One region of the Paeniglutamicibacter sp. GQ140 genome, then DNA from elsewhere that is predicted to be linked to it. Evidence: riboswitches for the same ligand, from Rfam matches in the RefSeq annotation. Region 1 holds a riboswitch; each other region holds the start of a gene.
What was found. A riboswitch is a leader RNA that binds a small molecule or an ion and turns the genes downstream of it on or off. The one in region 1 is predicted to bind S-adenosylmethionine.
Positions count from the first base shown of each region.

Region 2: another riboswitch for S-adenosylmethionine. It lies ahead of AC6CHY_RS10300 (ABC transporter substrate-binding protein); the one in region 1 lies ahead of AC6CHY_RS05360 (bifunctional o-acetylhomoserine/o-acetylserine sulfhydrylase).
Region 3: another riboswitch for S-adenosylmethionine. It lies ahead of AC6CHY_RS09650 (hypothetical protein); the one in region 1 lies ahead of AC6CHY_RS05360 (bifunctional o-acetylhomoserine/o-acetylserine sulfhydrylase).

Region 1 is NZ_JCAXDW010000003.1:105,798-109,022, forward strand. Features, by position in the region: gene AC6CHY_RS05340 (CPBP family intramembrane glutamic endopeptidase) at 1-98, shown strand, start outside; gene AC6CHY_RS05345 (hypothetical protein) at 180-527, shown strand; gene AC6CHY_RS05350 (hypothetical protein) at 636-884, shown strand; gene AC6CHY_RS05355 (VOC family protein) at 952-1,596, opposite strand; SAM riboswitch class IV at 1,764-1,879, shown strand; gene AC6CHY_RS05360 (bifunctional o-acetylhomoserine/o-acetylserine sulfhydrylase) at 1,954-3,225, shown strand, end outside.
Region 2 is NZ_JCAXDW010000006.1:55,208-58,432, reverse strand. Features, by position in the region: gene AC6CHY_RS10300 (ABC transporter substrate-binding protein) at 1-1,642, opposite strand, end outside; SAM riboswitch class I at 1,749-1,843, opposite strand; gene AC6CHY_RS10295 (LLM class flavin-dependent oxidoreductase) at 2,220-3,225, opposite strand, start outside.
Region 3 is NZ_JCAXDW010000005.1:265,614-268,838, reverse strand. Features, by position in the region: gene AC6CHY_RS09655 (VIT1/CCC1 transporter family protein) at 9-1,112, opposite strand; gene AC6CHY_RS09650 (hypothetical protein) at 1,354-1,626, opposite strand; SAM riboswitch class IV at 1,646-1,755, opposite strand; gene AC6CHY_RS09645 (DinB family protein) at 1,768-2,346, opposite strand; gene AC6CHY_RS09640 (sodium:solute symporter family protein) at 2,477-3,225, opposite strand, start outside.

The DNA of each region.
Region 1 (3,225 bases):
GCAGGGTCATGCCGCTGGTGATCGCCCATGCATTGTTGGATATCGCCGGGTTCGTAGGTTACGCGCTGGTCGGCACGGCCATCGGTCTTGGTTCATAAAACACGGTTTGATCACTTTGTTCGTGAACACTTGTGCTTTTGGGGTACGTTGCTAGGCTCAAGGAAACCAGACCACCGGGAATGCGCACCGAATTCCGGCGCCGGGGCCTGGACCCGTCAACCAAGGAGCAGGATATGCCCCGGGCCCTGAGCTCACAGAAAATGTTCCGTGTTGGTCTGGTGTTGGGCATTCTTGGAGCCGTTTTCTACATCATCGTTTCACCGCTCCTGAACTGGCTGATCAACCTCGGCGGCCTCAATCACCCGCTCACGGGCCTGGTGGGTGGGCTGGCCGCCGTGATCCAGCAAGGCACCTTCTTCGGCGGGCTGTTCCTGCTGGCCGGATCCTTCGTGGTTCGCTCAGCGGAAGAGGCCGTCGCCTCGGTCAGAAGCACGAAGCAGCCGGAGTCAGGACTGCCGCGGGATTAGCCACCGGAACCATGGCTCGGAAATGTCGGCCGGTGGCAGGTGGCCAGATGCGGAAAACCCCAGGAAAGTCGAGAAGCAGCGATGCCCCAACTCTTGAGTTCGAAAACCATGCTCCGACTCGGCCTCATCCTCGCGTTGGTTGGTGCGGGCATGGCCGTGATCGGAAATCCGATCTGGAAGTGGTACTACGACACCATGTTGCCGGTTGAGGAACTGGTCTTCGGGATGGAAGTCCGACTTCAGCAGGCCTTGCTGGTGGGCGGCCTGTTCATGGCCATCGGATCCATCATGGTGAAGCACTTCGAAATCCTGAAGGACGAGCTGCAAGCTGCTGCCGGCGGAACCGACCGGAAATGAGGCAAGGTGGGGCTAGCCGGATCATCCGGCCAACCCCACCTTGATCGTGGTTCCCCGCGCTGCGTGGTTACAGCGTGATTTGTCCCTTGGGCGTTTCGAAGGTCACCGAAAGGATCCCCGGTGTCCCGTTGGGAGCCTGCCAATCGACGACAACCTCGCCAACGGGCAACTGCTCGGGCTGTCCGAGCCAGTCGGCAACGCGTTCGCTGGAGCCGGCAATGCTGATCGAGGAGATCTTGCCAACTGGTTCCAGTGCCTTTGACGGGTGTAGCTCCTCGGTTCCGTCGTCCCAGCGCAACAGGTAAGGAACCTGCGGATCGGCGATCAGGCCGTTGATGCCGATCTGGCGCCAGGTCAGTTCCTGCCCATCCGGGAATTTGCGGTTTCCCGGAACCGAGCCCCGGCCCAGGCGTTCTTCCGCCGGAGCCAAGTCGTCAACCGCGACGCACCAGCCCATCCAGCCGCCACCGAGTTCGGAGCGGGCGCGAACGGCCTGGCCAAACGGCGCCTTGTCCGACGACGGGTGGTTCAAGACTTCGACAACTTCCAGGTACTGGCCATTCTTCAGCGGGAAGATGACATTGCGCGTACCAAAACGTGGGTGTACACCGCCCTTTACAGATTCGAGTCCAAGGGCCTCGCCGATCCGAGCGGCAGTTGCCGCGAGGCCGTCGGGTCCACAAGCGTAAGTTACATGGTCCAACCTCATCATGTGCCTATCATGGCACTTTGTGATCTGGCTCTCGACTTAGGATTGCCTAACTTGCTTTGTGGTTGCTTGGTTCAAACGGCTGCGGGGTAGTGCGGTTGCCCTTCGGATCGTCACAATTTGAGACGTGGTTGCGAACATATGAAGCGCTGGGCCAGACTTAATGCCAAGGTCATGAGTTTCAGCAGAAGGCCCCGGCTTGCTGAACGGCAACCCTCCGCCGCGGTGGGGTGCCCCGGGTGAAGACCAGGCCCTGCGTCAAAACGACGTGGGACAAGCGCGGGATTGCCCCCAGCCAAGACACGGCCACAACCGGAGTCGGTTTCGGGCATACCCCTACGAATCCTTGAAGGGGAAGAGATGTCTAACAACTGGTCCTTTGAAACCCGTCAGATCCATGTGGGTCAGGAACCCGACGCCGCAACCGGCGCGCGCGCCCTGCCGATCTACCAAACCAGCTCGTTTGTGTTCCCGAGTGCCGAGAGCGCGGCCGCCCGCTTTGCCCTCGCCGAGCTGGAACCCATCTACACGCGTATCGGCAACCCGACGCAGGACGCCGTGGAGCAGCGCATTGCCAGCCTCGAGGGTGGCGTGGGGGCCCTGCTGCTGGCTTCGGGCCAGGCAGCGACGACCTTCGCCATCCTGAACCTCGCCGAGGCCGGCGACCACATCGTGGCCAGCCCCAGCCTGTATGGCGGGACGCAGAACCTGCTCAAGCACACGCTGCGCAAGCTCGGCATCGAGGTCACGTTCGTGGCGGATCCCGACGACCTGGACGGCTGGCGCGCGGCGGTCAAGCCCAACACCAAGGCATTCTTCGGCGAGGTGGTCTCCAATCCGCGCCAGGACGTGCTCGACATCGAGGCCGTCTCCGCCATCGCACACGAGTCCGGGGTGCCGCTGATTGTCGACAACACCCTGGCCACCCCGTACCTCATCCGTCCCATCGAGTGGGGCGCCGACATCGTGATCCACTCGGCCACCAAGTACCTTGGCGGGCACGGCACCGCGATCGCCGGGGTCATCGTGGATTCGGGCAATTTCGACTTCGCCGCCGACCCGGAAAGGTTCCCGGGCTTCAACACCCCGGACGATTCCTACAACGGGCTGGTCTATGCCCGGGACCTCGGCGTCAACGGGGCACTGGGAGCCAACCTCGCCTACGTGCTCAAGGCTCGCGTGCAGTTGCTGCGCGACCTCGGCTCGGCCGTTGCCCCCTTCAACGCGTTCCTGATTGCCCAGGGGCTCGAAACCCTCTCGCTGCGCATGGAGCGCCACGTCGCCAACGCGGTGGAGGTCGCCCAGTGGCTTGAGGCCCGGCCGCAGGTCGAGCGGGTGCTTTATGCAGGGCTCGAGTCCAGCCAGTGGTTCGAGCGGGGCCGCAAGTACGGGCCGCGCGGCATCGGGGCCATCGTGTCCTTCGAGCTTGCGGGCGGAAGCGCGGCCGGCCAGGGCTTCGTCGACGCGCTGGAGCTGCACTCTCACGTGGCCAACCTCGGGGACGTGCGCTCCCTGGTCATCCACCCCGCCTCCACCACCCATGCGCAGCTTAGCGAGGCGGAGCAGGTCGCCGCGGGCGTCTCCCCGGGCCTGGTCCGGTTGAGCGTCGGCATCGAAAACGTCGTGGACATC
Region 2 (3,225 bases), on a different contig from region 1:
AGGCGCCCTGGAAAATCGGGGCGGTGCCGGAGGTGAATTCCACGTGCGCATCCGAGTTGCCGCCGTAGACCTGGACTTCGTCCCAAAGGACCAGGGACAGCGCCTTTTCGCTGACCAGCTGGCGCTGTTCCTCGGCAACCAGTTCCTTGTGCTCCGCCTCGCTGGTGGCCGAACGTTCCTTGGCGAACAGCGCGTTGAGCTCGCTGTCGGCGTTCAGGGTCTGGGTGTTGTTTTCCGGGCCGAAGACCGGTCCCAGTCCGCCGTAGGCAAATTGGCGGGTTCCGAAGAACTCGATGTTGGGATCGATCATGGCCGTGGTCAGGAACGTGTTGTCGGCCGCACGGTTGATGAGCTTGACGCCGATTTCCCGCCATTGCTGCTCGATGAGTTCAAAGGCCGGTTTGATGACCACGGAGTTGTTGGAGCTGGTGATGGTGATTTCCAGCTTCTGCCCACCCTTTTCGCGTACTCCGTCGGCTCCGACAACCCAGCCTGCCTCGTCGAGCAACGCCTTGGATTTCTCCGGGTTGTAGCCCAGATCCGCGGACAGGTCGATGAACCCGGGGGCCGCGTGGTTCAGCACGGAGTCGGCGATGACGTAGCTGTCCGACAGCACCGTGTCCTTGATGGATTGGCGGTCGATGCCGACCTGGAGCGCCTGACGCACCTTGGTGTCGGCGAGCTTGCCACTGCCGATGCGCACTGCCGCCATGTTGGTGGTCAGGTCAATTCCCTTGGCCGGCAGCACCTGGTCGCCGCTGCCCGCGAGGGTTTGCTCGTCCACGGGCTGAAGTCCCCGGACCAGGTCGACCTGGCCGGTTTGGACCGCTCCGGCACGGTGCGCCACCTCGGGCAGGTACTTCACCACGAGCTTGTCCAGGTATGCGGCGCCCTGGTTTGCCGCTGATTCAGGCGCCCACTTGTAATCCGCGCGCTTGGCGAAGGTGACTTCTTCATCGGTCTTCTCGGATTCGAAGACGAACGGTCCGGAGCCGACGATGTTGGCGATGGCCGACTGGCCGGCATTGTCCAACGTCAAGGTTTCAGGGGAAACCAGGCCCGAGGTGACCGACGATGTGGCACGCAGGAAGTTGGCGTCGGGGGTCTTGAGCGTGACCTTGACCTGGTTTTTTCCTACGACCTCGGCGGACTTGAAGGCGGCGAAGTCGACGTTGGGTGCGATCTGTGCGCTCTTGATGCCCTTGCCCAGGGCGTCCAGGTTTTCCTTGACGGCCTTGGCATCGAGCGCCGTTCCGTCCGAGAAACTCACGCCGTCACGAATGGTGAAGGTGAACTCGGTCTGGTTCTTGTTGGCGGTGAAATCCGACGCTATCCAGCCAACGAGCTTTCCGGTTGCCGCGTCGAAATAGGTCAGTCGGTCCAACACGCTATTGAGCACATTGGCCTTCTCGTAGAAGCGTGCGGCTTGGGTCTGCCAGTTGTTGATCGGGGTTACTTCCGCATACACGAAGGTTCCGCCCTGGACGGGATCGTTGCTTACCGGGTCGGCTGCATTTCCCGCTGTTTGGGTTCCCGATCCGCAGGCGCTGAGTGCCAGCGTGGCCACGGAAAGCACGGTAAGGATCTTGACGCCGAGGCCGGCGCGAAGGCGTCGCTTCGCAGGTGGTTTGGTGTTGCCCATGATTCATTCCTTCTCGGTTCACCCGAGGAACGCCGCGACATGGCTAATCAGTCGAATACCTGTCCAAGACATGACAGCATTCGGCGGACCGCGCAGAGTTTGGCTATCTCCATCGGTCCTGGCGGTAGCACCGGATCCCCATGAGGGGAGTGGTTGCTGCGGCGTCAACGAGCCAGGTCTCTCAGCCGCTCTGGATGGTGTGTGCTCGTGTTGGTTGGTTTCCAGCGTCGAACAATTCAAGTGTGTCGCAGGATCTTCGATACAACCAACATAAAAGGGTTCGCCGTGAAATAAATCGACGCACGGATCGGCTTTGGGGCCGGATTTGCTTCACGAAGCGTCATAAGTCAGAACGTGAAGCGAAAAACAACCTGGCCTTGCTTCACCGGGGCGTCATGTTGATAATGTGCACAAATTCATGCCCCGGAACTCATCGACTGGGCAAATGGCGGCTGACTCTCTTTCCTGGTCTCAGGCTGCCGGCCGTCCCGAACGTTCACGGCCCCTTAAACGGCCCGGGCGGCGGCGCACCTCATGGTGCGCCGCCGCCCGAAACTCGTGCGGGAGTTACTCCCGGCTACTTGACCTCGGCGTTCGAGAACCGGTAGTTCGCCGCGCGGTGGGAGTCCTGGACGCGGTCGCCCTTGCCGAAGAGCTTGTTGCGCAGCGTGCCCTCGACGTATTCGGTCGGGTAGGCGCCGCGTGCCTGCAGCTCGGGAACGATGAACTCCACGATGTCCTCAAAGGTGCCCGGGGTGATGGCGTAGGCCAGGTTGAACCCGTCCACGTCGGTGTCCTCGACCCACTCGATGAGCTTGTCGGCGACCTCGGTCGGCGAGCCGACGGTGATCGGTCCGAAGCCGCCAACGCCCACCCACTCGGCCAGCTGGCGGATCGTCCACGGGTTGCCCGAATCGCCGCTGGCCTGCTGGAACATCGACACGGTGGACTGGATGGCGTTGGACTTCACGTTGTCGCCGATAACGTCGTCCGGGCCGTAGGTCGACAGGTCCACGCCCATCCAGCCGGAGATCAGCGCAAGGGCGCCGTCGATGTCGGCGTAGGACTTGTAGTCCTCGAACTTGGCCTGCGCGGCGGCGGAATCCACGTCCGTGATGATGGTCTGCATGGTGTAGATGCGCACGTCGTGGCGTCCACGGCCGGCCGCCTCGGCGGCGTCGCGGATCTTGGTGACCGTGGCCTTGAGCATGTCCTTGGTGGGGCAAGTGACGAAGACTGCCTCGGCATTTGCCGCGGCGAACTGCATGCCGCGCGAGGAGGTTCCGGCCTGGAAGATCACCGGGGTGCGCTGCGGGCTGGGCTCGGTGATGGCGATGCCCGGGACCTTGAAGTACTTGCCCTCATGGTTGATCTCGTGGACCTTGGCCGGGTCGGTGAAGACACCGCGCTCGGCGTCGCGAACCACGGCGTCTTCTTCCCAGGAACCCTCGAGCAGCTTGTACACGACCTCGAGGTATTCGTCGGCGTGGTTGTAGCGCTCGTCGTGCTCAAGCTGGTCTTCCTGGCCCATGTTCCGGGCGGCGGAGGGCAGGTAGCCGGTCACGACGTTCCAGCCGATGCGG
Region 3 (3,225 bases), on a different contig from region 1:
TGGGACCGTCAGGCCACGGAGCCGCCGAAGAGCAGGCCGAGGGCGTAGGTGACCGCCGCGGCGCCCAGGCCGATGGCCAGCTGGCGCAGGCCGCGCTTGGCCGGGGACGCGCCTGAAAGCAGGCCCACGATGCCGCCGGTTGCCAGCAGGGCCAGGCCGACCAATGCGGCGGAGAGCAGGATCGCCGGCGTGCCGCCCATGCCGAAGATGAACGGCAGGATCGGGATCACCGCACCGGAGGCAAAGAAGCAGAACGATGCGGAGGCGGCACCCATGGCGGAGCCGATTTCCTCGTGCTCGACCTTGGCGGATTCCTGCTCGAGCTCGGGATGCAGGGAGAGCGAGGCGTTGCAGTCGCAGGAGTAGATGCCCATGCGCTCGGCCGCACGGTGCGCCGCATCCTCGTCGCTCATGCCGCGGGCCTTGTAGACCAGCACCAGTTCGTTGGCATCCAGGTCCAGGTCCGGGGCGGCGGAAAGGGTCACCTGGGTGGGCTTCGACGCCGAGAGCAGTTCGCGCTGCGACCGGACCGAGACGTATTCGCCGGCGGCCATCGACAGGGCGCCCGCGAGTAGGCCGGCGATGCCGGAGAAGAGCACCATGGAGGTGGCGACGCCGGTCGCTCCGATGCCCATGACCAGGGCCAGGTTGGACACCAGACCGTCGTTCGCGCCGAAGACGGCGGCACGGAAGTTGCCCGAGAGCCGGTTGCGGCCGCGGGTGGCCAGGCCGCGGACGACCTCTTCGTGGACGAGCTCGTCGGCGGCCATTTGGCGGCTGGCGTCGGTGTCCGCGGCGTAGGGGGAGTTTCCCTCGGCGCGCTGGGCCAGGGCCAGGACGAAGACCGAGCCGAAGTGGCGGGCCAGGAAACGGAGCATGGTGCGCCGGATCGAGGGCCGGGTCCGCTTCCCGGCGTGCTCGCCCAGCAGCGAGCGCCAGTGTTCCTCGTGGCGGGTTTCGGCGGCGGCAAGTCCCAGCAGGACCGCGCGTTCCTCGCCCTGGCGCTTGTTGGCAAGTTCGCGGTAGACCGCGCCCTCGGCGATTTCGTCAGCCAGGTACTGGCGCCAGCGTTTGATCTGGGCGGGAGTGGGGGTTGGCGCTGTTTGCGTCATGCTCTCATCCTCATGTGGGCGTTCACGGCCCCGCGGGACCGTGTGATGGGGAGGCCCGGCATGAATGCTTTTTGGGTGCGTTGAGCCTCGGGCCACCAATGTGTGGACCGAAGGTCTCGTTCGCCTGGGGCCGGACGGGAATGCCCGTTGCCGCAGGTGGTTTGCCGGGTTACCGCGTTGTAACCAGTATGTCGACGCACCGCTTTCCCGCCGGGTGGGCGGGTTTGGGAACTACTCCCCTTCAACCCACGAGTGTAGCGTCCGGAAGGGCAAGGGAGAATTCGCTGAGACTAAAAACCAGGGCCTGGCCAGCGGGGTTGCCTGCCCGGGGGATCCGCACCGACAGCTGGCCGGCGGCAGGGTCCCAGCGCGTGGAACCGGCGGCGTTGGCCAGCGCCGCGGCCAGCGCGGGGGCGTCGGCAACGTGGTAGCTGTGCCAGCAACCCGCGAGGCGCAGTTCAACGACCGAGCGGTGGACATCGAGCAGGGGCAACACGGGAATGGAACGTGCCATGGCGGGGTCGAAGACCTTTCGTCAGCTCTTGCCGCGCCTTGTGGCCACGGCCGCTTCTTCATCCGAACCACCCATGAACCTGGGGTTGGTGCGCGTCTTAGTCGGAGCTTGCCGACGCGTCTCGTGAAGCTGGGAACTACATTACCGCGATTCGGAGGCCCGCAGGATGTTTTCGTGCAATTGGGTCCAGCCCGCAGGATCGTAGGGCGGTATGTTCGTGTTCTCTTGGCGCATTCCGGTGGAGCCGTCAATGAGCTCGCGCAGGATGTCTGCATGCCCCGCGTGGCGTGCGGTCTCCACGTTCATGTGCAGCAGCAGGCGACCGAGGGTCGTGTCGCGCTTTTCCGGCTTCCACCAGGGAATCGTGGCCGGGGCATCCAGGGGCAAGGCGGCAATGTTGTGGTTTGCCGCGTCGATGGCCCGGCGGTAGAAGGCGAGGATCTCGGAGCACGGGACGTCGCCGGGAACCCACATGTCGGCGCTGGCCTCGGGGTCGGCCATCAGCGCGTCGTAGCGTTCGTCGTCAACCGTGAATCCGAGGCATTCGACGAAGTAGCCGTACTCGACCGAGGCCAGGTGCTGGATGAGGCCCAGGATATTGGTGCCGGAGCCGACCATGGGGCGGGTCATTTCCCTGTCGCTGAGTCCCTCGACCTTCCAGAGCATGGCTTCGCGGGTGTGGTTCAGGTACGTGGAGAGGTGGTCCTTGAGATCGTCCATGGTACCCACCCTAGGAGCGCCGGGGCATGGCTGGGAAGGGGGAACCGTGGCAAAAGGGGAGCCCGTCGCCGCGCATGGTGCGCGGGGACGGGCTCCCTCAACCGGGATTTTCCGGGGTCAGGGTCCGGTGCTAGCGTCCGGCAACCTCGGTGAGGTCCGCGCCCTCGGCGTCCGCCTGGCCGGCGACCCGCGCATTCCAGCGGGTGATGACCGCCGGGTTGGTGGGACGCGTGAGCAGGGAGACGACGACGAAGGTCAGCGCCGAGGCAATCAGCCCGAAGTAGATCGGCTCGTTGGCGTAGATGCCATCGAAGCGCTCTTCGGCCTGGATTTCCAGGACGATCATGGTGCCCAGGGTGACGATGGAGCCGGCGGCCATCGAGGCGGCGGCCCCCAGCCCGTTCCCGCGCTTCCAGACCAGACCGCCGATGATGGCCACCAGCAGGCCGCCCACCAGGATGTCATAGGCGATGGTCAGCGCCGCGACCACGTCGGAAACCATGATGGCCAGCACGATTGTGACCACTCCCAGCAGCAGCACCCAGATGCGGTTGGCGCGCACGTCGTGCTCGGGGTTCTCGTTGGTGTTGACGTGCAGCTGCTTGCCGAACCAGCTGGCCACGAACGGGGTGACGTCGGTGCGGGCTACGGTTGCAGCGGCAATCAGCGCGCCGGAGGCGGTGGACATCATGGCTGCGACAGCGGCCGCCAGCACCAGACCGCCGACGGCGACGGGCAGCAGCTGCGTGGCGACCTCCGCGTAGACCACGTCCTTGTTGGTGTCCGCGCCGATGATGTCCGGCAGGGCGACCTTGGCGGCCATGCCGATGATGGCGCCGGCGGCCCCGTAGAGCACGCAGTAGATGCCGGCGGTGGTGC